Linked DNA regions of Prosthecobacter dejongeii. The main gene of each other region encodes a partner of the protein of the gene in region 2 in a complex. Links are inferred from orthologs where the notes say so. Each region holds a gene or a part of one and is shown on either strand. Other genes may lie near its edges.

The links.
Region 1: the proteins of metK (region 2) and groL are in contact, whole or in part, in a cryo-EM structure (PDB 8P4O), measured with the Escherichia coli proteins. The link is inferred for Prosthecobacter dejongeii from one-to-one orthologs.

Annotation. Positions count from the first base shown.
Region 1 is NZ_JACHIF010000001.1:908,812-923,451, reverse strand. Bases 11,560-14,492 are described here. They hold groL (chaperonin GroEL), read right to left. Parts: upstream 13,871-14,492; coding sequence 12,248-13,870; downstream 11,560-12,247. Other genes in these bases: HNQ64_RS03440 (hypothetical protein), read right to left, coding at 14,383-14,492; HNQ64_RS03445 (co-chaperone GroES), read right to left, coding at 13,945-14,241; HNQ64_RS03455 (D-TA family PLP-dependent enzyme), read left to right, coding at 11,560-11,823. In the rest of the region: HNQ64_RS03515 (tetratricopeptide repeat protein), read right to left, coding at 1-1; HNQ64_RS03510 (chorismate-binding protein), read left to right, coding at 110-1,324; HNQ64_RS03505 (hypothetical protein), read left to right, coding at 1,543-1,878; HNQ64_RS03500 (hypothetical protein), read left to right, coding at 1,921-2,097; HNQ64_RS03495 (AraC family transcriptional regulator), read right to left, coding at 2,161-2,901; HNQ64_RS03490 (FAD-dependent oxidoreductase), read left to right, coding at 2,972-4,999; HNQ64_RS03485 (hypothetical protein), read left to right, coding at 5,092-6,522; HNQ64_RS03480 (HpcH/HpaI aldolase family protein), read left to right, coding at 6,606-7,415; HNQ64_RS03475 (SDR family oxidoreductase), read left to right, coding at 7,421-8,194; HNQ64_RS03470 (alpha/beta hydrolase), read left to right, coding at 8,250-9,083; HNQ64_RS03465 (RidA family protein), read right to left, coding at 9,137-9,535; HNQ64_RS03460 (magnesium transporter CorA family protein), read right to left, coding at 9,579-10,556; more of HNQ64_RS03455, read left to right, coding at 10,708-11,559; more of HNQ64_RS03440, read right to left, coding at 14,493-14,640.
Region 2 is NZ_JACHIF010000011.1:10,080-24,688, forward strand. Bases 2,858-5,759 are described here. They hold metK (methionine adenosyltransferase), read left to right. Parts: upstream 2,858-3,649; coding sequence 3,650-4,870; downstream 4,871-5,759. Other genes in these bases: HNQ64_RS20595 (sulfatase-like hydrolase/transferase), read right to left, coding at 2,858-3,478; HNQ64_RS20605 (histidine kinase), read left to right, coding at 5,054-5,759. In the rest of the region: HNQ64_RS20585 (NAD(P)/FAD-dependent oxidoreductase), read left to right, coding at 1-733; HNQ64_RS20590 (diflavin oxidoreductase), read left to right, coding at 903-2,063; more of HNQ64_RS20595, read right to left, coding at 2,135-2,857; more of HNQ64_RS20605, read left to right, coding at 5,760-7,324; HNQ64_RS20610 (response regulator), read left to right, coding at 7,308-7,943; HNQ64_RS20615 (DUF1800 family protein), read left to right, coding at 8,078-13,012; HNQ64_RS20620 (DUF1501 domain-containing protein), read left to right, coding at 13,048-14,609. UniProt on the Escherichia coli protein: Catalyzes the formation of S-adenosylmethionine (AdoMet) from methionine and ATP.

The DNA.
Region 1 (14,640 bases), on a different replicon or contig from region 2:
TGCCGATTGCCGCAGGAAATTCGTATGGTACGTTCCGCGCTCTCAAGTGTCAATGCTCCAGCCCTTTTCCACCGATTCTCCACCCGAAAAAGGAAGATTGTGGACACATGTGACCATTCCCTTGGGCAGCCCAGCGGAAATCGGGCGTCTTTTGGCCCCAGAACCCGGCTTTATTTGGCTGGATAGCGCCGTGGCGGGTCCGAGTGCGGTCTCTCTGCTCACGGCTTGGCCAGATCGCCTGCTTGAGGGGACTCTCGCCCAGGACTGGACTGCGGTGGAAGAAGCCCTGGATGAAGGAACCGCAGCTGCTCACAGCGGCGGTTTGTTCGGTTGGGTGGGGTATGATGGGCAATTTGTGTTGGGCCTTTATCCACATGCGCTGCTGTATGACCACGCGCAGGGAGAATGGTTCGAATGTGGTGATTTTACTCAGAAATTAAGTTCGATCCCCTCTCATCCCCAAGAATCTCCCGCCCTCACATTGCCGCGGCAGCCCTTTGCGCCCTTGGTCTCTCGTGAAAATTTTTTGGCCCAGGTTCGTCGGGCGCAGGAGTACATCATCGCTGGGGACATCTATCAGGTGAATATTTCCCAGCCCTGGCGTGCTGAATGGCCCGTGGGCACCCCGTTTTTTCCTTTTTACGAACGTCTGCGCCGGGTTTCCCCAGCGCCCCATGCGGCCTGTATGAATTTGGGAGAGACCACCCTTCTTTCCGCCTCGCCTGAACTGTTTCTCAAACTTTCTGGCCGCACTATCGCGACGCATCCCATCAAAGGCACCCGCCCACGCTTTCCCACAGATCCTGCCCGTGACGACGCCTCTGCCCGTGAGTTGTTAGCCAGCGACAAGGAGCGAGCGGAGCTCCTCATGATTACGGATCTGGAGCGCAATGACCTCGGCCAGGTGTGTGAGTTTGGCAGCGTGAAGGTGCCAGATCTTTGGCGGGTGGAAAGTTTCGCCCAGGTGTATCACCTCGTCTCCACCGTCACGGGCACGCTGCGGTCTGGCATCAGTCATGCGGCGGCTTTTCGGGCCTGTTTCCCTGGAGGGAGCATCACCGGTGCGCCGAAAAAACGCGCTTCCGAGATCATTGCAGAGCTGGAGCCCTACCCCCGTGGCCCCTACACGGGGGCGGTGGGTTACTTTGGTTTCGATGGCGAAAGCCAGTGGAATATCGTCATCCGTACGGCCGTGCAAAAAGGCGGGGAGATTACCTTTCATGCGGGATCTGGCATCGTCGCAGACAGCATCCCTGAAAAGGAATGGGAAGAGACGCTGCATAAAGCCTCCGGCATTTTGGCCGCCTGGGCCGCTGAAGATTGAGGCTCGATGTAATATCGTGCAAAAGGCAGCCTCTGGCCTTTTTCATCGCTGCAATCGGCATGGGAAAGTCGCCGCCGATATGAATGGCTAAGGATGCTAAAGCGTTGATGTTCAGCGCTTTGGGTGTGCCGAACATCACGGGGCATGAGTCTAGCTAAAGGGAAAGTAGTCGCCGTCCACTCGGATGGCCCATTTCTCAACTTAACCATTCCACCCTTATGAAACGCACTCTGCAAATCCTCTGCCTAGCTGTGGCCGCCCTCGGACTGTCCAGCTGCACCACCTATGTCGAAGAGACTGGCTACGTTGCTGCACGTCCTGGTTATGTCGCTGGGTATGGTTATCGCACCGCTCCACGCCATCACCACGGCCCATACTATGGCAGCAGCCGCTATTATGACGGCCGCACGGTAGCCTACCGCGGCCCTTCTCGTTATCGTTCCAGCTATCGCGACTATGATGGCCGCCGGGATTATGACCGCCGTCGTAGTGTCCCTTATCGCTCCACCAGCGTGAGCACCCGAGTTCGCGGCGATGTGACCCTGTTCCGCTAAAAACCCTCTCTCTTTTGCATCAACCTAACCTTCTTCACTCCCATGAAATCCATCGTCTATCTGACCCTCTCCGCTATGCTGGCCTTCGCCTTCCCTAGTTGCACGACCAACGTCAATGCGGGGGGCGGAGCCAGCGTCAAGCATGGTAAGGCCAAGCACTCCCACCACCAAAGCAAGACTGGAGTGAAAGCCAATGTCGGCGCTTCCCTGGGCTTGTAACATGGATCTTTTAAAACCCTTCTGTGCGGGTGGAGCTTCTCCATCCGCACTTTTTGTTAGGAGTCAGGCCATCGTATGGCGTTGACGAAATTGTCGAGGTGTCATGCCTGTGCGTTTGCGAAAGTGCTGGGTGAAGGCGCTTTGATCGCAAAACCCATGATCCAAGGCGATCTCGGCGATGGAGCTCCCCGTCTGAGTCAAGGCCTCCGCAGCGGCTTGGATCCGCAGTCGTAGAATAAGCTCATGAGGAGTGCTGCCCAGCGTCTCGCGCAGTTTTCGGTGGAGCTGTCGTTCAGAAAGATTCACCGCTTTGGCCAGATCGGAGGCTGTTAGGCTTTCGGAAAGGTGTGTTTGGATGTAGGCCACCGCTGCCGCCACCTCGCGGACAGCGTGTTGTGCACCCTTTTCTTCACAGCGGCGGCTCAGCCCCATGATGCCAATGATGGTCCCATCTTTACCCGTGATGGGCAGCTTGGTAGTCATGAACCAATTCAGTGCTCGCTGCTCATCCAGCCATAACTCCAGCCGGTTCACCACAGGCTTACCTGTGAGGATGATTTCTTGGTCATCTTGGCGGAAAGCCAGTGCCACATCTGGTGGGAAGAAGGCATCGTCTGTCGCTCCGATGAGCTCTTTCTCATGCTTTAAGCCCAGACGTTCCAACTTGGCGGCATTCGCGGCGATGAGACGGCCTTCGGCGTCTTTGACGAAAAAGAAGACCCCAGGGAGATGATCCAACATGGTCCGCAGAATCTGTGGATCCAACATGAGAGAAAAAAACTCGGTTTGAAGACTGGAGATCATGGCAGGGATTTAACAAAAGATGGCGCTCACTCACAAGACGCCACCCGTTCTCCTCTGCTATTCTTCGACCATGCGCACGCAGCTTCTTTCCTTTCTCTGCCTCACGTCCCTTCTCTCAGCGGCGGAGGTGGACCTTGTCGTTTATGGCGGCACCCCAGCGGGCATCAGCGCAGGCATTACCGCCGCGCGCGAAGGGGCCAAAGTGGTCATTATCGAACCGACCCAGTGGATCGGGGGGCTTGTCACGGGCGGGCTGTGCCGTACGGACGTGGGGCGGGAACAGACCATCGGAGGTTTCCCACGTGAGTTCTTCAGCCGCGCCGCCGCCGCACAACCCGGCACCAGCATGTGGTATGCGGAGCCGAAGACGAATCTGGCCACCTTCAAAACCATGCTTGAAGAAGCGGGCGTGGAAGTGGTCACCGCGCAGTCCTTGAAATCCATCACGAAGGAGGGCCCGCGCATCACCCGTCTCACCACCAGTGCGGGTACGACTTATCAGGGGAAGATGTTTGTGGATGCCAGTTATGAGGGCGACCTCATGGCCGCTGCCAAGGTGAGTTACATCGTTGGCCGGGAAAGTCAGGCGCATTATGGGGAATCGCTCGCAGGTTATTACCCCATGCCCATCCGCCCGCGCACGGTGGAGGTGATGGAGAGTGATTGCCCCAGCATCGGCGGCACAGGGCCCAGTTACATTCATGGCACCCCTGCTGGGATCTCAGGGCTGGATGCTGCAGGCAAACCTATCTTTGGGGTCTATGCCGCACCGCAGCTCCAGCCGGGCAGTGCAGATCACCGCACCCAGGCTTACAACTTCCGCATCTGCGTCACTCAGCGACCCGACCTGAAAGTGCCGTTTCCCAAACCCGCGACTTATGACCCAGCCAAATACGAGCTGCTGCTGCGTCTCATTCGGGCTTTTCCAGGCGTGCGCTTTGGCCGCTTGTTTCATCTCGGGGGTGTGGCTAACGACAAGTATGACCTGAATGCCCAGGGCCTGTTTTCCACCGATTATCCAGGTGCCAATACGGCCTATCCGGAAGGAGATGCGGCCACGCGTGCGCAGATCTGGCAGGATCATGTGGACTTCATTCAGGGCATGCTCTGGTTTCTAGGTCATGATGAACGCGTTCCGCAGAGCTTGCGAGATCAGTGCAACTCCTGGGGACTCTGCAAAGACGAATTTGCCGACAATCAATACTGGCCCTACGCCCTCTACGTCCGTGAAGGTCGTCGCATGATCGGTGAGTACGTCATGGTGCAAAAGGATCTGCAAAACGACATTTTTAAAGAGGACTCTGTGGGTATGGGTTCCTTCGTTATTGATTGTCACATCGTGCAACGCATCCTCGCGGAGGACGGCACGGTGAGGGATGAAGGCAGTTTTCCAGATGCCCCCGCTTTGCCTTATCAGATCGCTTATCGCAGCCTGACACCGAAGCTCACGGAGTGTGAAAACCTGCTCGTTCCCGTCTGCCTTTCCGCCAGTCACATCGCGTATTGTTCCCTGCGCATGGAGCCCGTGTACATGGCTCTGGGGCAGGCCTCAGGCTTGGCAGCAGTGATGGCGATGCAGAACAAAACTTCGGTGCAGGCCATTGATACGAAAGCGCTGAAACAGAAGCTGCTGGATCAAAAAGCGGTTTTGGAACTGGCGGAGCTCGCCACCATGGCTCGTTCCTCGAAACTGCCTGGACTCGTCATGGATGACCAAGATGCCGAGCGTGTGGGCCACTGGCAGGGTAGCACCTACGGGAGCACGTTGGATGGCTCCAGCCGCCATGATGAAAACCTGGAGAAAGGCAGCAAGAGTGTCATTTACCGTCTCAAAGTCCCCGCCACGGGGCGCTATGAAGTGCGTGTCTCTTACGCTTCCGCTCCCAATCGTGCCAGCAATGTACCCGTCAGCATTGCCCATGCAAAAGGCAGCACCCAGGTGCTCGTGAACCAGAAAAAAGTCCCCCCGGTGGATAAGCTCTTCATCAGTCTGGGCACCTTTTCATTTAAAGCAGATCAGGATGCCGTGATCACCATCAGCACTCAGGCCACGGATGGCATCGTGGGCGCAGATGCCGTGCAGTTGCTCCCGCAATAAATCCGCAGAGTCAGGAGAGGACTGGTCTCATGAAGAGACCAAAAGAAGTTCGTGTTTTTAAGGGTGCGATTGGCGTTGGTATCCGCGTGATCATGAAAGCGCTGCTCTCCTCCGCCCTTCTCCTGTCTCCTCTGCTGCTTTCAGCAGCCAGCCCCACAAAGCCTCTGAACATCGGCTCTCGGTGGGAGCTTTTCATGGATTCGCTCCTGCTGACCCAGGTCAAGGGGGTGACCCTGAAACTGCATGAACCTGTGCGCCGGGAAGTGGTGCTGGTGACGGATCAGCCCTGGGAAGGACCCACGTGTGCATACTTTTCCGCCATTCAAGATGGGAAGAAAGTGCGGCTCTATTATCGGGGCTCTGCTGGCGGTTCAGATCACTCAGCGGACCAAGTGACATGCGTGGTAGAAAGTGAAGATGGCATTCATTTCAGCCGTCCTAAGTTGGGACTGATTGAAGCTGGCGGCACCAAGGAGAACAATGTCATTTGGCGCGGCGTGGAGTCGCACAACTTCGCGGTCTTTCTCGATAGCAACCCTGCCGCCAAACCGATGGAACGTTACAAAGCCTTGGGTGGGGTAAAAGAGCCTGGGAAAAATTGGATGACGGGGGAAACCCCTGGCGGTCTTTATGCGTTTGCTTCAGCGGATGGTTTGAAGTGGAATAAAATGCGGCCAGAAACGGTGATGACCAAGGGGGCTTTCGATTCTCAAAACATTGCTTTTTGGGACGAGCCTAACCAACGATACACCAGTTACACGCGCATCTTTACGAATAAGATCCGTGACATTCAAAGCAGCCCCTCCACGGACTTTTTGACTTGGGGGGAGCCTACCTTGAACCGTTATGAGGCAGAAGTTCCGCGTGAGCATTTTTATACCTCCGCCACCATCCCTTGCCCCACCGCTCCTCACCTGTATCTTGCTTTCCCAAAACGCTACATGCCTGGCCGCAAAAAGATCGCCACACACGCACTGCCTGGAGTTTCAGACACGGTGTTCATGACCAGTCGTGATGGGGTGAATTGGGATCGCACTTTTTTAGAGGCGTGGCTACGTCCAGGCCCGGACCCGCTGAACTGGACCGACCGAAACAACATGGTCGCCTCGGGCATCGTCGAAACGGGGCCCGGTGAGTGGTCTCTTTACGCCAGCGAGCACTATCGTTATCCAGATCACAGGATGCGTCGCCTCAGTCTTCGCAAGCAGGGTTTTGCCTCCGTGCACGCCGATGTCAAAGGCGGTGAATTTGTGACACCTCCGCTCATTTTTACAGGCAAAAAATTGCTGCTCAACTACTCCACTTCAGGCACAGGCCGTGTGCAGATCGAGGTGCAGGATGAGGCGGGGAAAGCCATTCCAGGATTCGCCTTGGCTGAGATGCCAGAGCTTTATGGCGATGAATTTGAAGCCGAGGTGACATGGAAGAAGGGCTCCGATCTTGGCCTTCTCCAAGGCAAAGCCGTACGCCTCCGCATCTCGATGAAGGATGCCGATCTCTATGCCCTGCGTTTCGCTCCTTGAGGCTTGACGGAATGCTCCTGTCCTGAACAATCGCTCCTGGAATCCCTGCTGCCAAAAGCGGGTCTGATTTGATCCACTCTTCCATGAAACTACGCCCCTCCCGTATCCTGCGCGAACTGCGTGCAGGTGAGTCCTCCACGATTCTTAAACTGAATCTCATTGATCCGCGCATCATCGAATTGGCTGGTTTAGCTGGGGCCTCGGCAGTGTGGCTTTGCAATGAACATGTGCCCAACGATTGGTTGAATCTGGAACACCAGATCCGTGCTGCCAAGCTGTATGACATGGACACCATCGTGCGGGTGAATAAGGGCGGTTACAGTGAGTATGTGAAGCCCTTTGAGTGCGATGCAACTGGCATCATGGTGCCTCACATCACCAGTGCTGAAGAGGCACGGCAAGTGGTGGACATGGTGCGCTGTCGGCCGGTGGGTAGCAAAGCGCTGGATGGGGGAAACATGGATGGACTCTTTTGTCAGGTGTCGCTGAGTGAATACGTTCACCACTGCAATACTGAAAAGTTAGTTATTCTACAAATCGAGTCTCCCGAAGCTCTGGAGCAGGTGGAGGAGATTGCCGCTGTGCCGGGGTATGATGCGCTGCTGTTCGGAGCGGGGGATTTCAGCCACCGCGTGGGTTTGTTAGGCCAGGCCACCCACCCGCAAGTCGTCGCTGCCCGCAAGCGGGTGGCAGCGGCGGCATTGAAACATGGCAAGCATGTCGCCGTGGCCTCGCTCTTTGGTCAAAAGGAGGAGGTCATCGCCGAAGGCACCCGCATCTTCACGCTAGGGGCGGATGTGATCGAGCTTGGCAACGCTATGCGCAAGATGGTGACAGATTTCCACGGGGCGGCAGGGCGCGGTGAGACGGACTCGGTTTACGCTTCCAAATAACGGCCATGCTTTCTTCCTTTTCTCTCCAAGGTAAAACCATCCTGCTCACTGGGGCTGCGGGTCTTTTTGGCCGTGGCTTGGCCACTGCTCTGGCTGAAGCCGGGGCCACACTCATCATCGCCTCCCGCAGCGCGGAAAATCTACAGGCCGTGGCCACTGCGGAAATCGCGCGTGGGCACCGGGTGCACGCGGAGGCTTTTGATCAGGGAGATGAAGACTCTATCTTAGCCCTGCGCAGCCGCATTGAATCTCGCTTTGGTCCCCTCCATGGGCTGGTGAATAACTCCGTGCTGCGTCCGATGAAAGGCACACTGGGCAATGTGAGTCAGTGGGAAGACTCCATGCGGGTGAATGCCACGGGGCTGATGCTGATGCATCGCCATTTTGGCAGCACCATGGCTGAAGCGGGGCGCGGCAGCATCGTCAATATCGGCAGCATCCAGGGCATGATCGGCCCCAGCTATGAGCTCTATGCGGGAACCAGCATGGGTGACATGCCCCCCGATTACTTTTTTCACAAAGGCGGCATGCTGAATCTCACGCGCTTTTATGCGGCGCTTTATGGACCGAAAAACGTGCGGGTGAACTGCCTGGCACCAGGTGGGTTTTACAACAATCAGCCCGAGTTGTTTGTGCAGCGTTACAGCGAGCACACGATGCTGAATCGCATGGCGGATGACGATGATCTGGGTGGAGCTGTCGTCTTCCTGCTCAGTGAAGCTTCACGCTACATCACCGGGGTGAATCTGCCGGTGGATGGGGGTTACACCGCGAAGTGATCACCGCTCACGAAACACCGAAGGATCATCGGCTTTGCGACGTTCATGCTTACCCATGAAATGGTTCTTTCTTCCTCTTTTCAGTCTTACGCTCACCGCGGCCGAGCCGTTAAAGCTACCTCTGTGGCCTGAAGGCGCACCTGGAGAGATGAAAGCCCCCTCTGCCGCCACGGCGGAGTTCATTCAGAAGCGGGCGGGCAAGAGCACGGTGACGAACGTCACCTCCCCTACGATCACGGTTTACCAGCCAGATAAACCGAATGGTACGAGCGTCATCGTAGCTCCAGGTGGGGCCTATGCGTTTCTTTCCGCTGTGCATGAAGGCACGCAGGTCTGTGAATGGCTGAATACCCTGGGAGTCACGGGCGTGCTGCTGACTTACCGCACCCCCACGCGGGATGAAACACCTCCCCATGAGAAGCCGGTGCAGGATGCTCAAAAGGCCCTGGAGATCATCCGTCAACACGCCACTGAGTGGAAGCTGAACCCCAAACGTGTGGGCCTCCTCGGCTTTAGCGCGGGGGGCAATCTGTTGGGCCATCTGGCCTGTGATCGCGATTCCAAGACGAATGCTCAGCGCCCAGATTTTGGCATCATGATCTACGGCGGCGGTTTCCTAGATCCTGCGGATCCCTTCAAGCTGAATCCTGCTTTCACGGTGCCTGCCGATGCGCCGCCCATGTTCCTCGCCTGTGCCAGTGACGATGGCAATAACCCGGTAGCTGCCACCCTGCTTTACCTGGAGTATAAAAAGCAAAAACGCTCTGCCGAACTGCACCTCTTTTCCGCCGGCGGTCATGGCTTTGGCATGAGGGATAACAAACAGCCTATCAACGCCTGGCCCGCCCGTTGTGCTGAATGGATGGGCAGCATGGGCTGGTTGCCGTGATGTATCCGGAGGTGTGAACCCTTACTCCTCAGGGGGAAACAACCCCTGACTGTCTAAGAGGCTCGATTCGCCTTCACCGCCACCGCTTCGATCTCATACCGCAACGAAGGCGGCAGGCAGTTCGTGATCGTGGTGCGGGCGGGGAAGGGAGCGCTGAAGTATTCGCGATACAGTTGGTTAAACGTGGCCACGTCTTCTGCATCGCGCACGTAGTTGCGGGTCTGCACCACGTGGGCCAGGTCACTGCCTGCCGCTTCCAGCACCTTGCGCAGGTTTTCCACCGAACGGCGAAATTCGCCCTCAAAGCTGTCGCTGACAATTTTCCCCGTTTCATCCACGGAGGCTTGGCCAGAAACGAAGATCAGGTCCCCCACCACCACGCTGGGGCTGAAGGGCAGGTGCGAGGTGGGTGTATCGGGATTCTGCGGGTAGGAGACCAGGGGATGATTCATGGCGGGACGATCCGTGGCTGGGCTTTCCACGATTGACAGAGGCTCAGAGCAGCTTTTTACGCTTGAACCACCAGATGGGCAGCAGGGCGGAAATCACCAGCACGCAGATGACGGCTGGGTAGGCCCAGGGCAGCTTCAGCTCAGGCATGTGCTCAAAGTTCATGCCATACAGGCTGGCGATGAGCGTCGGCGGCATGAACAACACGCTGGCGATGGTGAAGATCTTGATGATTTGGTTCTGCTGGATGTTGATGAGGCCCAGGGTGGACTCGAGGAGAAAGGTCATCTCCTGCTGCTGTTGGTTGGTGTAGTCATCCAGAGACTTCACGTCGCGCATCACGCTGCGGAACTGGGCCGCGAGGTCGCTGCGCATCCAGGTCGCGGCATTGTTTAAAAAGAACTGCAGCATGCGGTTCACACTCACGAGGCTTTCACGCAGATTCGCGACTAGGGCACTGCGGCGGCCCAGGGTGCGGACGACGTCTCCCAGGTCTTTTTCCACAGCGGCATTCGCCTTATTTGGATCCAGGCTGAAGACCTCACGACCAATCTTTTTCAGGTCGGATTCCACGGCCTGCAGCGCATCGGCGATGCGGGCCACGATGAGTTCACACAGGGTCAAAAACACGGCATCGCTGCTCATGGGGCAGGAACACTGGCGGCGGACCTGCTCCACCATGACCCGGAAAGCCATGGGATCTGCGTAACGGACTGTCGTCAGGCAGTCGGGAGCCAGCACAAAGGTGATGGCGGTGGTGTCAGGATCGGGCGTGTCCAGTCCTACGGGAATCCACGCCGTCATGTACAGGGCACCGTGCTCTGTGTAGAGTCGGCTGGATTCCTCGATCTCCTGCATCTCTTCCCGGGTCGGGAGGCCGTGCTCCAGCCAGCTTTCCGCCTCCAGTTCCTCCGCACGGGAAGGATTCAGGAGGTCTAAGTACACCAGATTGTCCGGGAAGGGACGTACCTTCTCGTCCTGCCAATCGAAGAGCTGACCTTGCTGGGTGATGAGTCGAACCATGATGGGGGGCGCAAACAGTAGCGGCAGAGTGAGGAACCGCCAAGGAAAAGGCGCGGAAGATGTCAACTTGTCACGAAAGCACCAGAAACAAGGGCGGGCCTGGATGAAGGTTGAAGACTGCCCCTCGTCTCGCGTAGAAAGAAACCTCTGCATGATCCTCTCTCCAGCCTGGTACCACATCGAAAATGAGGCCGAAATCGCCTCGCCTGCCCTGCTGCTCTACCGTGAGCGCATTGAGTATAATCTCCAACTCATGCTGGAGATCGCTGGTGGGCCTGAACGCCTGCGACCGCATGTGAAGACCCACAAGCTGCAGCCGCTGATCCAGCGCCAGGTAAAGTTGGGCATCACAAAGTTTAAAGCCGCCACCATCGCGGAGGCGGAAATGTGTGCAGCCGGGGGCGGTACCGATGTATTGCTGGCCATGCCTTGCGTGGGGCCGAATGGCCATCGCCTGGCCCTGCTGGCCGTAAAGTTTCCTGAAGTGAAGTTTTCCGCCATCGCGGATGACGAGGCCTCGCTGCGCACGCTCGCGGCTGCGGCCCAGCAGCACGGTGTGACGCTAGGCGTTTACCTGGAGCTAGATTGCGGCATGGGCCGCACTGGCATCATCCCTGGAGAGGCGGCGGCTTTCCTCGTGCATGTGATCAAAGACACCCCGAGACTGCTTTTCCGCGGCCTTCATGCCTATGATGGGCACATCCATGATGCAGATCTCGAGACCCGCCGCAGCCGCTGTGAGGCGGCTTATGCGCCCGTGTTGGAATTTCGCAAGCGTCTGGAGGGGGAGGGCGTGCCCGTGGGGGAATTGGTCGCCGGCGGCTCCCCCACCTTCGGCATCCACGCACCTTTGCTGGATCGCACGCTTTCCCCAGGCACCACGGTGCTGTGGGACTTTGGGTATGGGGACAAACACCCTGATTTACCTTTTTTGCCTGCCGCTGTTTTGCTCGCCCGGGTGATCAGCAAACCAGGCACGAATCGCCTGACTCTGGACCTCGGTCACAAATCCGTGGCCCCAGAAAACCCGCATCCGCGTGTCCGGTTCGAGGAACTGCCTGAGGCGGAGGTGCTGATGCAAAGTGAGGAGCACCTGGTGCTGCAAACCGACCGTGCGCACGAGTTCCAGATCGGCCAGGCTCTGCATGGCATCCCGCGCCACATCTGCCCCACCGTTTCCATGCACGGGGAAGCCGTAGTCGTGGAGGGGAAATCCGCCACCCAGCGCTGGCCCATCACCGCGCGCAATCGGCGCATCTCGGTGTGAGGGGGACGTCGTTTGGCTTTCGTTAGCAATCAAATCCTGAGCGTCTAAAACGCGTTCCCTCGCCCCAGGAACTGGGGAGAGGCCCAGGTGAGGGGTGGTCGCAGCACGCGAAACATCGTCCGCAAAGTGTGCCCAGGTTCTTAAGCCTTCACCTCTCAAAGAAAAAGGAGACCGCCTTTGGAGCTCTGATCTCCAAGAGCAATCCTCTCCTGAACACCTCATTCGCCAAACCAACAAAAACGGGCCGGAAGTTTCCTTCCGGCCCGTCGTTGGGGGTTTGGGTTTTTTATCGTAAGGTCTGTCTTCGCAAGCTCCCGGTATGCGAGGACAGATCTCTCAAGACAAAAAAGTGTTTTTGAAGAGCGACCTGCCATGACAGACAGGCCACCCCCCTTATGAGTTCAAAAAGAACTCATTTATTCCATTACATCATGCCGCCGTGGTCATGAGCGTGGCCGCCATCGGCCTTCTCTTCCTTCGGAATGTCGGCGATGAGGCACTCTGTGGTCAGAAGCAGGCCGGAGATGGAGGCAGCGTTCTGGAGAGCGCTACGAGTCACCTTGGCTGGGTCAACGACACCCGCCTTGATAAGGTCGGTGTATTCACCTGTGGCCACGTTGTAACCTTCGTTGCCTTTGCCCTTCTTGACTTCAGCGACGATGAGTGCGCCTTCGACGCCAGCATTGGCTGCCAATTGACGAAGAGGAGCCTCGATGGCGCGAGCCACGATCTCAGCACCGGTCTTCTCGTCACCCGTGAGGCCGAGGTCGCCGATGGCGGCCTGAGCGCGGATGAGTGCGACACCACCGCCAGGAACAATGCCTTCTTCCACCGCAGCGCGGGTGGCGTGAAGGGCGTCTTCCACACGGGCTTTCTTTTCCTTCATCTCGGTTTCGGTAGCAGCACCGACGTTGATGACGGCCACACCGCCGGCCAGCTTGGCAAGACGCTCCTGGAGCTTCTCACGGTCGTAATCGCTGGTGGTTTCTTCGATCTGGCGCTTGATCTGGCTGACGCGGCCGGAGATGGCCTCGCTGCCGCCTTCACCTTCGACGATGACGGTGGACTCTTTGCCGATCGTGATGCGCTTAGCCTGGCCCAGGTCAGAAAGCTCGATGTTTTCAAGCTTGATGCCGAGGTCTTCGGTGATGCAGCGACCACCGGTGAGGATGGCGATGTCTTCCAGCATGGCCTTGCGGCGGTCGCCGAAGCCAGGAGCTTTGACGGCCACGATGTTGAGCGTGCCACGGAGCTTGTTGACGACGAGAGTCGCCAGGGCTTCGCCTTCCACGTCTTCAGCGATGATGAGGAGAGGCTTGCCGGAGCGAGCGACTTTCTCAAGCAGAGGAAGCATGTCTTTCAGGCTGCTGATCTTCTTCTCGTGGATGAGGATGAAGGCGGACTCAAGGTTCGCTTCCATGGACTCAGCGTCCGTGACGAAGTAAGGGGACAGGTAGCCTTTGTCGAACTGCATGCCTTCGACAACGTCGAGGGTGGTTTCGATGGACTTGGCTTCTTCGACGGTGATCGTGCCTTCCTTGCCCACTTTGTCCATAGCTTCGGCGATGATGTTGCCGATCGCGGTGTCCCAGTTGGCAGACACGGTCGCGACCTGGGCCACTTCCTTGCTGTCCTTCACGGGGGTGCTGATTTCTTTCAGCTTGGCCACGATGGCTTCGGTCGCCTTAAGGATACCGCGCTGAAGGGAGGTTGGGTTAGCACCAGCGGTCACGTTGCGGAGACCTTCGGAGTAGATGGCTTCAGCCAGGACCGTAGCGGTCGTGGTGCCGTCACCAGCGATGTCGGAGGTCTTGGAGGAGACTTCCTTGATGAGCTGGGCGCCCATGTTTTCATACGGATCAGGAAGCTCGATTTCCTTGGCCACGGTCACACCGTCTTTGGTGATCGTTGGGGAACCGAATTTCTTTTCAAGGATGACGTTACGGCCTGCAGGGCCAAGGGTAGCCTTGACGGCACGAGCCAGTTTGGTGACGCCGCGCAGGAGGGCCTGACGTGCGGATTCGTCGAAGTGGAGTTGTTTTGCCATAGTAAGTTAGCGTGTGAGGTGTGGTTTGTGAATGTGTAAGTCAGGGACGGCCATCAGAAGCACGCCCAGTGGACTTAGGCGATGATGCCCAGGATGTCGGTTTCGTTGACGATGAGGAGGTCTTCGCCGTTCACTTTGACTTCGGTGCCGCCGTATTTGGAGATGAGGACCTTGTCGCCAGCCTTCACCGTGAAGAGTGTGCTGACGTCTTTGCCTTCGTCGTCCTTGCCAGTGCCAAGGGCGAGCACTTCAGCTTCCTGTGGCTTTTCTTTGGCGGTGTCTGGAAGGAAGATTCCACCGGCGGTTTTTTCTTCGCTGATGGAGCGCTTGAGGAGGACGCGACGTCCAAGCGGGGTGATTGCGGTAGCCATAGTTGGTCTATTTTCTGCTAGCGGTTTACTTGTTCTGGTTTGGTTTGTTCATCTGCCCGGCTTGCAGTCACGCATGCGATGTGTGGCGGCCAGCCGGGCGGAAAATTGTTGGGGGGAGAGGAAGTCGGAGCGGAGCGGGATTTATTTCGCTGGAGGCTGGTTTTCTTTGATGGCGATGCCATTGCTGGCGCGATCTTTGCCGCCGTAACTCAGTTCAGGGGCAGCCTCGCCGATTTCCTCGACCAGGAAGCTGACAATGCGCTTGGGATCCTTCGAAAGGACGGCCTGCAGCATGCGGGACTTCTGGTCGCGGTTGTAGTTTTTGGTGTCGAGATCTAGACCGACAGAGCCGGGGGTGCCTTCCAGCCCCTTCATCTTGGCGGCCAGCTCCACGGTGGA
Region 2 (14,609 bases):
GAAGGATCTGCGCACTTCCGCCCGCATGTTCCTGTTTCTTTACTCCATGTTCAGCACAGGAGGGGCAGCCATCCCGGCCCACGGTATGCAGGCGATTCCGGATCAACTCGCCATTTCATTACCGCCCGGAAGTCTAAAGCTAAACACGCCCGTGACCTCCGTTCGTGCGGGTGAAATCACTCTGACGAGTGGTGAAGTCGTGCACGCAGATCACATCATCGTGGCCGTCAGCGAAGAAGTAGCCGCTCGCCTGATTCCGGAAGCCATGGGTGAGAAACTGCTTCCTGCACGCAGCACCACATGTCTGTATTTCACGACGGACCAACCCGTGCCTGAAACACCGACAATCTACCTGGATGGGGATGGCCGAGGGCCTGTCAACAGCGCCTGTGTATTATCAAAAATCTCTCCGCGCTACGCACCCGAAGGTCAGCATCTTATTTCCGCCAGTGTCATCGGCTCCCCCTCCAGTGGTGAGCTAGAAGGAGTGGTGAGAGACCAAATGGCGGCTTGGTTTGGGGAATCTGCATACCTTTGGAATCACCTGCGGAGTTACCAAATCCGCCATGCACTGCCGGAGGGGCGCCAATTGCGCCTGGGTGAAGGCCCTCTTGGGGCCGTGCTTGCACCGGGGCTTTATCGTTGTGGTGACTGGTGTGAAGATGCCTCCATCAACGGGGCACTGATCAGCGGTCGGCGTGCGGCGGAGGCCGTGCAGGGTGCTTTGGGATGATTTTCTGCCCTCAGTAAGCCCTGACCCATTGCGCAAATGAGCGCTGATTCTTCACAAATTTAGGGCAACATGCGCCGAGGTCCGGCACGCGCCCTGCTAAGGTCGAATTGACAACCAGTCTCAGCGGTCTAGTCTCCGCGCCCTTTTTCATCTCCAAACCTAACCATCAATGAGCACCCCCGCGCCCGGCAAACCCGTCTATAACGTCAAGAACCCCTTCATCGCCAAGGTGAAAAAGGCTTATGACCTCTCTGGCCCAGGCGCACCGAAAAACACTCGGCATTACGAAATTGATCTCGCCGGCAGTGGGTTGGAATACACTCCCGGAGATTCCCTCGCAGTGCAGCCTCAAAATGACCCTGCCCTGGTGGACGATATGCTGAAGGTGCTGGGCTTTTCTGGCGAAGAGACCGTCACTCACCCGAAGACCGCCGCCCAGGTGCCCATCCGCCAAGCCCTCATCGAAGGCAGCCTCATCACCGAGGTAGATAACAAGCTCATCAAAGCAATCATCGAGAAGACCAATGGCCAGACGCTGCTGGCCGACATGGCCACGCCTGAGACCAAACAAGCACTTAAAGATTACCTCTGGGGCCGTTTTGTCATTGATCTCCTCATCGAGAATCCAGATGCCAAATTTGAGCCTGCTGAGTTTATGGGCGTGCTGAAGAAACTGAACATCCGTCTTTACTCCATCAGCAGCAGCCAGAAAGCCCATCCAGAGGAAGTGCACCTTACCGTTGCCACGGTGAAATACACCAGCCATGGCCGCGAGCGTGGGGGCGTGGCCTCCACTTTCCTGGCGGAGCGCATCACTCCAGAGACCACCATTCCTGTTTTTGTGAATCATGGGAAAGGCTTCCGCCTGCCTGAGCCCGAAGAGGAGACCCCCATCATCATGGTCGGCCCAGGCACCGGCATCGCCCCATTCCGCGCCTTTGTGGAAGAGCGCAAAGCCACTGCCGCGAAGGGCAAGGCCTGGTTGTTTTTTGGCGAAGTCAGCAGCGCGACCTGCTTCTTCTACAAGGACGAGTTCGATGCCTACCTGGCAGATGGCACCTTGACCAAGCTGACCACTGCCTGGAGCCGTGATCAGGCCGAGAAGATTTACGTGCAGCATAAGATGCTGGAAAATAGCGCCGAGATCTTCGCCTGGCTTGAGCAAGGAGCCATCGTCTATGTCTGCGGTGATGCCGCACGCATGGCCGTGGATGTGGACAAAGCACTGCATACCATCATCGAAAAAGAAGGTGGCAAGACCCCAGAAGAAGCCGTCGCTTACATGACTGCCTTTAAGGACGCCAAGCGCTACCGCCGCGACGTCTATTAACCCAGGCGGGTTCATTGGTAAGTTTCAGGGCCTCAACGATCTTCGTTGAGGCCCTTTTTGTTAGGGAGCCCTCACTCCATCTCTGCCCGCCATTTCAGAGCCATCTGTTTCAGGCGCGCAGCCTGCTCAGGTTCACGCTCGGTAAGGTTTGTCGTTTCTTTTGGATCTATGATGAGATGGTAAAGCTCCATTTCACGACCATCGGCATTGACCAGCAGTTTCCAAGGTCCCTCCCTCACCCCGACATTGGGCGATTTAGCCCCCGCCTCTTTTGGATAAGGAAAAGTGCGGATCCCCTGCCCTTTCAATGCCGGTTTGCGCCCATACTCCCAGAACAAAGGCCGACCACGCTCACGAGGTGTGCCTTTAAAAGCTGTGGTCATGTCTTCCCCATCAGAGATATAACCTTCAGGTAGAGGTAGCCCAGCCAGTGTGGCCAGGGTGGGAAATAAATCCATCGCACTCACCACTGTCTGCTCATCCACCTGCCCCGCTGGCACCACGCCAGGCCAGCGCATGATGAGCGGCGTACGGATGCCCCCTTCATAGAGGCTCCACTTCATGCCTCGCAGCCCACCTGTGCGTGAACGGTCGAAGGATGGTTCTGGCCCATTGTCACCTGCCAGCAAGATCAAGGTGTCCTTCTCCAGCCCTAACTCTCGAAGTCCCTCCATCAACCGACCGAGTTGGCGATCCGTCTCCGTAAGTACCGCCCGGAATTTTTCCAGTGGCTCACGCTCATCAGCCCCCTCCATAGGGCGGAAAGGCGTGTGGGTATCGTCCAGCCAGAGATTCACGAAGCAAGGCTTGGCCGATTTCGCTTTCAAGAAGGCTAACGTCTCATCCACCATCCAACGAGTGCGCTCATGCCTCGCCACCTGCTGCGGTTCACGCTCCATCGTCCAAGGCATGGATTTTATACCAAGAGCGGCGGCGGGTTCAGGGCTTTCATAGGTGCCCAGTCCCAAGTCATAACCATAAGCGGCAAATTTCGGCGCATCCGTGACGTCCCGCCCACCGCCTAAATGCCATTTGCCAATGTGCGCCGTCGCATAACCTGCTTTGCTAAAAAGACGGGGCAAAGATGGGGCTGAGGGGGCCAGATAATCCACCTGTTCACAGGCACGATTTCCCTCCCGCGATTGCAAATAACTCGTGATGTGCCAGCGTGCTGGATATTGCCCAGTGATGGCTCCACAGCGCGAAGCTGAGCAGATGGGTGAAGCGACATAAAATTGGCGAAACTGCATCCCCTCTCGGGCTAGGCGGTCCAGATGCGGCGTCGGTATCTTGCCCCCGAAAGTCGCTGGATCTCCCCAGCCGAAGTCATCCACTAAAACAAAGACGACATGAGGAGGGGCGGCTTGGCCAAATAAAGATAAAAATAGCCCTAAAATCAGGATCACGTACTTCATGCTCCATGAACGTTCACCGCTTGGCAGATTCATCCAAGGATTCACGCCTGCACCTATCCTAAAACCACCCAGGGAGATCATGAATTCCACATTGACGCCAACGCACAGGGCGATACTCTAGCGTGGACGCATCAACGCATCATCATTCGTCCATATAACCAACACAGCACCATGTCCCGCTCTTACATCTTCTCTTCTGAGTCCGTCGGCGAAGGTCATCCAGACAAAGTCTGCGATACCATCTCCGATGCCATCCTCGACGCATGCCTCACCGTGGACCCGAAGAGCCGCGTCGCTTGCGAAACCTTCGCCAAGAGCAACATCGTGGTCGTCGGCGGTGAAATCACCATCCCAAAACTCCAGGACAAAAAGAAGGGGACCACCAAGCCGATTGATGAAGTGATCAACGTCGGCAAAGTCATTCGTGATGCTGTTCGTGGCATTGGTTATACCAATGACGACGATATCTTCCATGCTGACCAAATCTTCATCAACAACTACCTCACCATTCAGAGTCCAGACATCGCCCAGGGCGTGGACGAAAAAGCTGCTGAAGGTAAAAAGCATGCTGAACAGGGTGCTGGTGACCAGGGCATCATGTTCGGTTACGCCTGTGATGAAACGGAAGAGCTCATGCCAGCCCCCATCATGTATGCCCACCGTCTGGGCCGCGAGCTGACGAAAATCCGCAAGGCTGGCAAGGCTGCTAAGTGGCTGCGCCCCGACGCTAAGAGTCAGGTGTCCGTGGAATACGTGGACGGCCGCCCGACCCGCATCGTCAACGTCGTCATTTCCACCCAGCACGCCGCCAGTGTGGAGCACGCAGAGATTGAAAAATTCTGCATCGAGCAGGTCATCAAAAAAGTCCTGCCAAAAGGCATGCTGACCAAAGACACCGAATACCTCATCAACCCAACCGGCAAATTCGTCGTTGGAGGCCCTCAGGGAGACAGCGGTCTGACAGGTCGTAAGATCATTGTGGACACCTACGGCGGCATGGGCCGTCATGGTGGTGGTGCTTTCTCTGGTAAAGACCCGTCCAAAGTGGACCGCAGCGCTGCCTACATGGGCCGCTGGGTTGCCAAGAACGTCGTCGCCGCAGGCCTAGCCTCCAAGTGCGAAATCCAGTTTGCTTACGCCATCGGTCACCCTCTGCCTGTGAGCGTGCATATCGACAGCTTCGGCACTGGCACCATTAGCGATGACGCGATCCTGGATGCCGTCTTGAAGACCTTTTCCTTCAAGCCCGCTGATATCGTCAAGCAGCTTGACCTCCTCCGCCCCATCTACTCCAAGTCCACCAACTACGGTCACTTTGGCAAGATCGGCGATGCTGACCTGACCTGGGAAATCACCAGCAAGGCCGAGGCACTCAAAAAAGCTGCGAAGTAAAACTTCAAGTTAGACATCTCCAAGTAAAAGCCGCACAGGATTTCCCTGTGCGGCTTTTTTGTCTTAAGTGACTTCCATAAAGAAGTCTTAGACCACCTGAACGATCTTTGATCAGCCAAGAGCTTTCATGAAATTGGCGCTTGCCACGACTCGCTCAAATTTGAGAGACTTGGCACGCCTCAGATGACCCACCCATCTGCCACCACCTTTTACGTTGGGGTTCTCCTCGTCGTTTATAGCTGGCTCGCCTCCCCTCTACAGGCGGCGCAGCCCGTCATCACCATCGCTGAAGCTAAGGCTTTGATGGCACGGCGTGATGTCAAAGACCCGGTTCGCGTGCGGGGCTCTGTCACCTTTACCAATCATCGGCTAGGCATCGCTTTTGTGCAGGATAGCTCAGGCGGAATCGGCTATGACCCGCGCACCCGCACCAGCGCTAAATTTCCGATCCCCGGTGACACGGTGGAGGTGGAAGGATTTCTCACACGACGGCAGGGCTTGGCCATGATCCTGAAAGATAGCAGTGACTATGGGGCACCAGAAGTGCTTCCCGTTCCGGATGAAAAAACGGCGATTCCAGCCCTACCTTTTGATTTAGATGATGCGGCTCAACTCAGACTGGATGGTCACCTCACCCGGGTCTCGGGTGTTGTTCGGCGCATTTCCGTTCCCCCGCTAGAGAGTGCACCCATGCTGGTAGAAATTAGCACCCCCAGCGGATACGCCATCGCACGGTTACCCTGGCGTGAGCCTCAGCCCGTGTTAGATCAGTGGTTAGACTGTCCCGTGACTTTGACAGCGGTGCTGGTCTGCCGGGCAGACCCGCCACTTTTGCCAGAAGATGCAAGTGCGCTCTTACTTGTATCCTACCGTAGCCGTTGGGTCCTGCAGCCTCGAGCTTTAGAGGAAGCCTTCGACAGTCCACCTATCACGGCCCTCCGTGACATTCAGGCCACTCCGCGAACCAATGCGCGTCAGCGTGTCCATTTACAAGGCATTGTCACAGCAGCACGCCCCCGCTCATGGGTGTGCCTGCGGACAGAAGACGGGAGCATTGAAGTGACGACGCGCCAGTTAACCACCTTTGTTCCCGGCCAGCGCCTTGCTGTAGCAGGTTGGCCGCAGAATGTGGAAGGCCGATTAACCCTACAAGACGGCATTTGCCGTTTGATTGATCATTCAGGAGCCCCTGCACCCATTCATCTTGAGCAGGGATTTTTTCACCCTCGCATGCAGCGCGAGTTAGTTTCTCTCAAAGGTATTTTACATACCCACACTTTGTCTGGCGGCATCCCCCGCCATACGTTAGAGCTACCCAGCGGGGTGCACTGCCACCTCGCCTGGCAGACCTTTTTGAGACCTAACCAAATGCGCCACCTCTTGGAAGGTAGCCACATTCAGATCACCGGAATCTGCCACATTCACAGCCCAGGCAGCTTCGAGGCGGGGGCAGATGGCACATCGCCCAGCATCTCCATCCATCCTCGAAGCCTGACAGACCTGACTCTTTTAGAAGGTCCCTCTTGGTGGACGCCAGCGCGCCTCACCCTAACGGTGTGGCTTCTCTCTGCACTGGCAGGTCTGGCTATCCCTGGCGCACTCATTTTCCGCTGGCAACTCTGGCGGCAGGCGCGCCACATCCGTGAAATCGAGAGCCATGCCGCAGCTGAAGAAGAGCGCTTGCGCATCGCGCGCGAATTTCATGACAGCCTCCAGCAGCAGCTCAGCAGTGCCGCCCTGCACCTGGAAACACTCAAAGGCGCCATCCATGCGGCACCGGACATGCTGCCCCGTCTGATCGAAGACACCACTGCGATGCTCCGGCATTGTCAGGTCGAAGCCCGCCACACCATCTGGGACCTGCGCAGTGAAACGACTTTGGCCACAGGTCTCATTGCATCTCTAAAAAATTGGTTAGAGAACCGTGTTCAGCCCAGCATCTCGACCCAGATTGAGTTCACTCATGAAGGTCAAGAAGCGCCTTTACCCGAAGCCATTGCGCTCCAACTCATGAGAATCGTCCAGGAGTCCGTCCACAACGCACTCACTCACGCCTCCGCGCGCCACATTCGGGTCCACCTCAGTACTGTGGCCACCGCACCCGCCCAACGAAAACGCTTAACACAGGGCTTCCATTTGACCAAAGTCACCTCCAAAATCCCAACCCAAGGCAAGCGTTTACGGGAATCTTCAGCAGACTCTTCTGAACGGGTTCTTCAGCCGCAGCGCCCGCCTACCATGCCTCATCTGCACCTCTTGATCCAAGACGATGGAGTCGGCTTTGACCCACGCCTCCTCAGTAGCCCACCTCCAGGGCACTATGGCTTGGCAGGTCTCAAAGAAAGGGCTGCAAAAATACGCGCTCATCTTGAGATCAGCACCCATCCGCAAACAGGCACACGCATTTCACTGCACCTGCCGCTGAGTTTTCCGTCCCATGCAGTCACCCACTGAAAACACCATTCGCGTCATGATCGTGGACGATCACTTTTTCACACGCATCGGCCTAACCGCGACGCTTAACCTGGAAGAAGGCATGGGCGTCATCGCAGAAGGTTCATGCGGACAAGACGCGATTGATCTCTACACGCAGCATCGGCCCGATGTCGTCGTGCTTGACGGTAATCTTCCAGACATGCATGGCACCGACGCCGCACGAGAAATTGTTAAACGCTTCGACGCAGCTCGACTGCTTCTTTTCTCAGTGGAGGAAACAGAGGAAGACATCCACCGCGCAGTCTCAGCAGGTGTCCGGGGGTACTTACCTAAACATGCATCCCGGCCAGATCTTATTCAGGCCATCCGCACGCTCGCCTCTGGCAAACGTTACTTTCCGCAACCCGTTTTGGGGAAATTACACGAGCGCCGCAGCCACGTCACTCTTTCAAGCCGCGAACAAGAAGTGCTTCAAAATATGGCTAAAGGCTGGCCCAACAAACTCATCGCCGCAGAGATGGCTGTCTCTACCGAAACCATCAAGACCTATGTGGCACGCATCCTAGATAAGCTGGATGCTCAAGATCGTACCCAAGCGGTGATGACAGCCCTTGATCGTGGACTTTTGAAAAGGTAAGTGGGCTCACCACATCCCCATATTTCCTGTTATCCTTCATCGCCGAATTTAAGGCTTAAGATTTACCATCCCCCAAAAAGGGGACAGCGCGAATCTTCCCCCCGCCTTCAACGACCGCTGAAATATGCGGCGTTATGGCTAACCAACCACCTCGTTATCAACCTGGGTTAAGAGCCCTCACTTCTTGGGTGCGAAATATCGCCCTCAGCGCCACCCTCGCTGCAGGAGCGGCTTTTGCCGTGCCAGCAAATTTCGAAACTGGCGTAATCACCACTCCAGTCCAAAACACAGGAGATCAGTGGAACTCGATCACCTTTACACGCACCTTCGCCACCCCTCCCGTGGTCGTCATGGGCCCTGCTACACAAACAAATGGTGAGCAGTGCGTGCTGCGCGTGCGCAATGTTACAACCACGGGTTTTCAGTATCAAATAGACGAGTGGGATTTTAAGAACGGTTATCATCCGGCTGAAACAGTTCACTACCTTGCCCTCACCGAAGGAACTCACGTCTTCGGCACTCAGCGCTGGCAGGTGGGGCGCATCAGCGCGGTGAATCGCACCAATATTGCATCTACCCTCACAGGCTTTTCTACAGCTCCCGTCGTCTTGGGCCAGGTGGAGACCACCATCAACACCGCTGGAGTCGCCGGACTAGGAGTCAAGGCACTCAAGACCCGCATCAGCGGTGTCACCAGCACCGGTTTTCAGGTCAAGTTAGAGACGCAGGAACTAGATACAGGCACTATTTCCAATGAAGGCATTGGTTACATAGCCGTCTCCACGGGCACTGGTTATCTGGATGGCAAGGTGTTAAGTGCTGTGCGTACCACCGGTGGTGTCACCAGCACGCTTGCCACGGTCACATTTCCCGCGACGCGCACGGCCCCAGTCCTCATCGCACAGACACAGTCTGCAAATGAAATGGATCCTGGTGAAGTTAAAATGGCGGCGCTCACGACCACCAGTGTTCAACTTCGAATCCAGGAAGAAACCTCCGCAGCAACTGAAACCGCCCACGTCGCTGAAGACCTTGGCTACATCGTGCTCGGGGACATGGCTGGGGAAATCGCGGCCAAGGTGGAAGTGGGTGATGTCATCGTGACTCAGGCCAGTGCCACGACCTGGACCCCCGTCACCTTTGCCATGCCATATACAAATCCCGTCATCATCACCGGCCCACTCTCTTACCGTAGCAGCACCTCCATGACGATTCGCGTGCGCAATGTGACTAGCACGGGTTTTGAATTTCAAGTGGATCGCTGGGACCATCACACCACTCAGAGCCATAACATTGCGGAAAAACTCAGCTACCTCGTCATGGAGTCTGGCACCTTCGCCATCGGCGGCACTCTTTGGCAGGCTGGGGCCAAAACCGGCGTCACCCAGACTGGCACAACCCAGGCCCTCGCCTCAGGCTTCCCTGCGGTCCCGGTCCTTTTCTCTCAGGTCACCACTGTGGCCGATCCACAAGCGGTTCAATCCCGTGTCAGTGCTGTCACGACCAGCAGCTTCGCTGTCGAATTGGATGAATCTGAAATTGATACCACCGCCCATGCTGCAGAGACCGTCCATTGGGTAGCTATGACTCAGGGCAGCAGTAATTTTTTCACCACGCGCATGCGTTTCCAAGCTGGAACCGGAACGAACATTGACAGTGCCTTCCGCACCCGCACTTTTTCTCGGCCGCATGCAGACCCTTACATCTTTGCCTCCATGCAGACGAAGAACGATACTGATCCCGCCACCCTCCGCTGGCGTTACCTCTTTGCAGATCGCGTGGACCTCGTCGCTCAGGAGGATGCCCACCCAGCCCAGTATGGCGAAGGCACCGTCAATAACACCCACAGTGCTGAAACCGTGGCTTTCCTTTCCGTTCAAGGAGCAGAAGACCTTGATGAAGACGGCGCACCCGATGCTTGGGAAACCACGGTCGGGCTGGACCCCAACAATGGCACCGACGGCGCGCTAGACCCAGACAGTGACCTCCTCACCAGTCAGCAGGAATATCATAATCGTTTAGACTTTGTGACATCCAGCAGCCACACCGCTTTTACAGGCGGTGTTATCACCGTCAGCACTGTCACAACCAATGGTTATGAAATCAACGACGTCACTGCTGGTATCACCAGCAGCACAAATGCTCGACTGCGCATCAATCGCAATGGAGGCTTCGCCCCCATGACGGTCAATTTCACACTCGCGGGAACAGCGACGACTGACACCAATCGCGCGCCTGCCAGCAGTGCAGACTACACCGCATGGACCGCTTCCACTGGCGGCACACAGGTTACTACCAGTATCCCTATGACGGCCAACGCGCAGAGCGTGGACATCTACATTCGCCCCGTAGATGACGGTCTCAATGAATATCCCGAGGGACTGCGGCTGACAGCTACCGCCAATGCATCTCTCTACACCATCACCTCTCCCACGAACTCCGTTGTTTTGATCAATGACTCCATGGACATCCCGGCGAATGAAAAGCTCTTCCTGGGCACTTTCCTTGCACAAGGCACTGCCGTCACCAGTGCCTCCGGCTTTGCCACAGTGATCTTGAATGGGCCTAACAACAAAGCTCGCATCTCTACCGTCTTTAACGGCCTGACCACCCCCCAGGCGGACATTGATGGCAGCCATGTTCACTACAACGGCGGCACCATTGTGTATGGTGACCCTGACGGCCTGCCAAACGGCCCTCTTTCTGACTACCCTTGGACCATTGTGGACTCCGCTGGCTATAAAGCCCAGCAGCTCATTGATGCGCTGTTCCGTAAAACACCGGCCGAACTCCTGTATGTCAACGTCCACACCACCCGCTACTCCAGCGGAGAAATCAAGGCGGAGCTCACCCGTGTCACAGGTGTTGGCCCCTTCGTCACCCCACCTGCTGCGCCAGGATTGGAAAACTTCACGACCGATGAACAAGTACGTCGGGACATCATCCGCTTCCTCACTCAGGCCACCTTTGGTGCTAACCAAGCCGATGCCGATGCCCTCTATGCGACCATCTCAGGTGACAAAAAACTAGCCACCAACCGCATCGCCGCCTACACCGCTTGGATCAATGATCAGTGGAGCCGCAGCCAGACCACACTGTATGACTACCATCTCGCCGCAAATAACCAAGAGTTCGCTCTTCGCGGTCTTCAGGCAGATCTGCCCGCAGTCGTGGACAATCCAGCCACGACCACCGTGGATGAAACTTACCCTGCTGCACCACCGCCAGACAACGCACTCGACTGGACTCGCTGGGGTTCAGTCCCCAGCCCAGCGGGCGCCTGGACCTACCGCCCCATCCCCCCAGGCCTCAACAAGGAGTCCTACGATACAGACCATATCAACCGCCGACGCGCCTGGTGGACAGTCGTCAACCGTGCTCACGATCAGCTTCGCCAGCGCACCGCCTACGCCCTGGAGCAGATCTTTGTCGTCTCGGATCGTGAAGGCACTGTGCAATCTCGAACCTACGGCCACAGCCGTTATTATGACATGCTGGGTGACTTCGCCGATGGCCAACGCCACCTCCAGCCGCCTAACGGCACGTATAGCAGCGCTACTGGAAGCACCATCACCTTCCGACATCTGCTAGAGGACATCAGCAAGAGCCCCATCATGGGCAAGTACCTTAGCCACCTGAAAAACCAGAAAGCCCAGTTCGATGTGAACGGAGTGCAAACGCTTTCGCCCGATGAAAACTACGCTCGTGAAATCATGCAACTGTTCTCCATTGGCCTGCTCGAACTGCATCCAGACGGGACCATCAAACTGGCTAACAGCGGCCAACCCATCGCCACCTACGATAACGATGACATCAAGGAGCTTTCCAAGATCTTCACGGGCTGGAGCTTCGCCTACGTTCAAAACAGCGCGGCCAATGGCTATGTCCCCACACTTGTTCAGAACACTTTCCTGAACGCCAGCGAAGGGGCTGAATACTTCCACCCTGGGTATGAAAACCCCATGAAAAACTTCCCCGCCTATCATGACGAAGGGGCCAAATCCATCCTCGGAGTTACGCATGATGCCTACACAGGCACCAGCACTGACACGACGGCGCGAACCAACTATGCAGAAGCAGATCTGGACAAGGCACTCGACACACTCTACAACCACCCGAACACTGCACCCTTCATCTGTAAACGACTCATTCAGCGTCTGGTCACCAGCAACCCTAGCCGTGGCTACGTTTACCGTGTCTCGCAGGTGTTTTTGAACAATGGCAGTGGAGTCAAAGGTAGCCTCAAAGATGTCGTTAAAGCCATTCTCCTCGACTATGAAGCCCGCAGCCTAACCAATGTAGATCCCCAGGTGGTCAACAGCACCACCTCGGTCAACGTGGGCTTTGGCAAGGTGAAGGAACCTCTCATCCGCTATACCCAAATCCTACGCGCCTTCAATTCGACATCCCAGATCAATGTGGGAGATCTCAGCAGCTATGGTTACCCTGCTGGCCAGCTCGCCAATCTGGGCTCAGGAGCCACCAGCTATCGGTATAGCGATACCCTGACGGACCTCGGTCAGATTCCCAACAATATGCCGAGTGTGTTTAACTGGTACCTGCCAGACTATACACCTGGTGGCCGTGTGGCTGCGGCCGGTCTTGTCGCGCCGGAACTGCAGATCATGACGGAAAACCTCGTTGTCCGAACCGTGAACTACCACCGCACGATTGACAATGGCTCCATCATTGATCCTGCCGCTACCACAGCCAGCGGCCAGTCCACAGGCACCATCCTCGGAGATGCCACGGGCAATCTCGACAACGTCTTCATCAATCTCGCTAGCCTCACTACAGACTACCGCCTGGTGCGGGAAACGTCTGGCCAGACTGAGATCAGTGCGACGACTTATCTTGTGGATCGACTGGATGCCCTTCTGTGCGCAGGCTCCCTGAAGGCTAAATATCCCTACGTCTCAGGCGGCAAAGACCCGCGCAGCATCATCATTGATCAGACAGCCGCCACTTATGTGGACGCACCACCGGTGACCCAGGCCAATGCCGGTTCCCGCGTGCGCACGGCCCTCTACCTCATCACCAACTCTCCCGAATTTATCGTCCAGAAATAGTCCGCCCGAATCGAAACCCGAACACCTTGACCTTTATGAAAAATCGCAAGCATCAAGATCACTTCGATACCCGGCGGAACTTCCTCTGCCGCTCCGCCTGCGCCAGCCTCGGCGTCACCTCCGTGGTCAATACCCTGGCTCACCTCCGCCTCGTCCAGAGCGCGATGGCCCAGAGCGCTCCGACGGATTACAAGGCCATCGTCTGTCTCTTCCTTTATGGAGGCAATGATGCCAACAACATGCTGGTGCCCACTGCCGGCACTGCGCGAACCAACTATGATACAGCACGGCCCACCACCCATCCACTCCATATCAGCACCAGCGCCGCGCTCCCCCTCACGGCTCCAGCCGGTGGGTTCAATCAGGCAAGTGCTAGCAGCTTCGGCCTACACCCCAGCATGACCCACACCCAGGGCCTGTTTAATAGTGGCGACCTCGCCTTCGTGGCCAATGTAGGCACCCTCGTCCAACCCATCACCCGGGCACAATACGTCGCCGTGCCGCGCACCACGCCTGTCCCACCGCAGCTCTTTTCCCACAGCGATCAGCAGCTCCAGTGGCAGAGCAGCATCCCGGACAAGCCTTTTCAAAATGGCTGGGGTGGCCGCACCGCCGAGTTGCTCAACTCCATCACCAATCCCACGAGCAAAGTCTCGATGAACATTTCCATCGCCGGCCAAAACTCTTTTCAAGTGGGCAGCAGCGTGGTGCAATACGCAGTCAGCACGGGTGGTGTCGTGGGCCTCTCTGGCTACAATGCCACCACCAATCCGGCCTACAACACCGGCACTTACGGTAACTCTGCCAACTACGGCGTCAGCCCAGTTCAGTATGCCGCCAACAATTCAGGGAATACGCTCAAAGCGCTCGATACCATCACCAAGTTGACACGCTTAGAGTTAGGTGAAAACGAAAGCCATTACCAACACCATCTTGAAGAAGGCTACAATGACGTCATGAAAAGGGCGCGCGACAATGAAGCTGTCGTCGGCGCATCCCTGGGCTCATCCACTGCTGCCATAGATGCGGCCTTTGCTGCCGCCTTCCCCGGTGTCACCACGCTGCCCGATGTAGCCAACCAGCTCAAAATGGTGGCTCGCCTCATGCAAGGCCGGGCGGCATTGGAGAACAATCGACAGATTTTCTTTGTCAGCATGGGCGGTTTTGACACCCATCAAAACCAACTCACCGACCACGCTACTCTCATGGGAAATCTCGACAAAGCTCTCAAGGGATTCAAAGATGCCATTGATGCCATCACCGCCGCCGAAGGCAGTGGCGACCTCTGGAATGACACCCTCCTCTTCACCCACTCCGACTTTGCCCGCACGCTCCAACCCAATGGTGGCATTGCAGCTTCTGGAACCGACCATGGCTGGGGCGGTCACCAGATCGTTATGGGAGGACCTGTCATTGGACAAAATGTTTACGGCAACTTTCCTGACCTAGCCCGTGCCACTGGCCAGGATGTGGACAGCAACCGTGGCCGCTGGATCCCCACCCATGCGGTGGACCAATACGCCTCCGTCATTGCCAAATGGTTCATGAGTCAAGGCACCAGCTACGTTCCCGGCGTCACTGGAGCCAACATCAATGA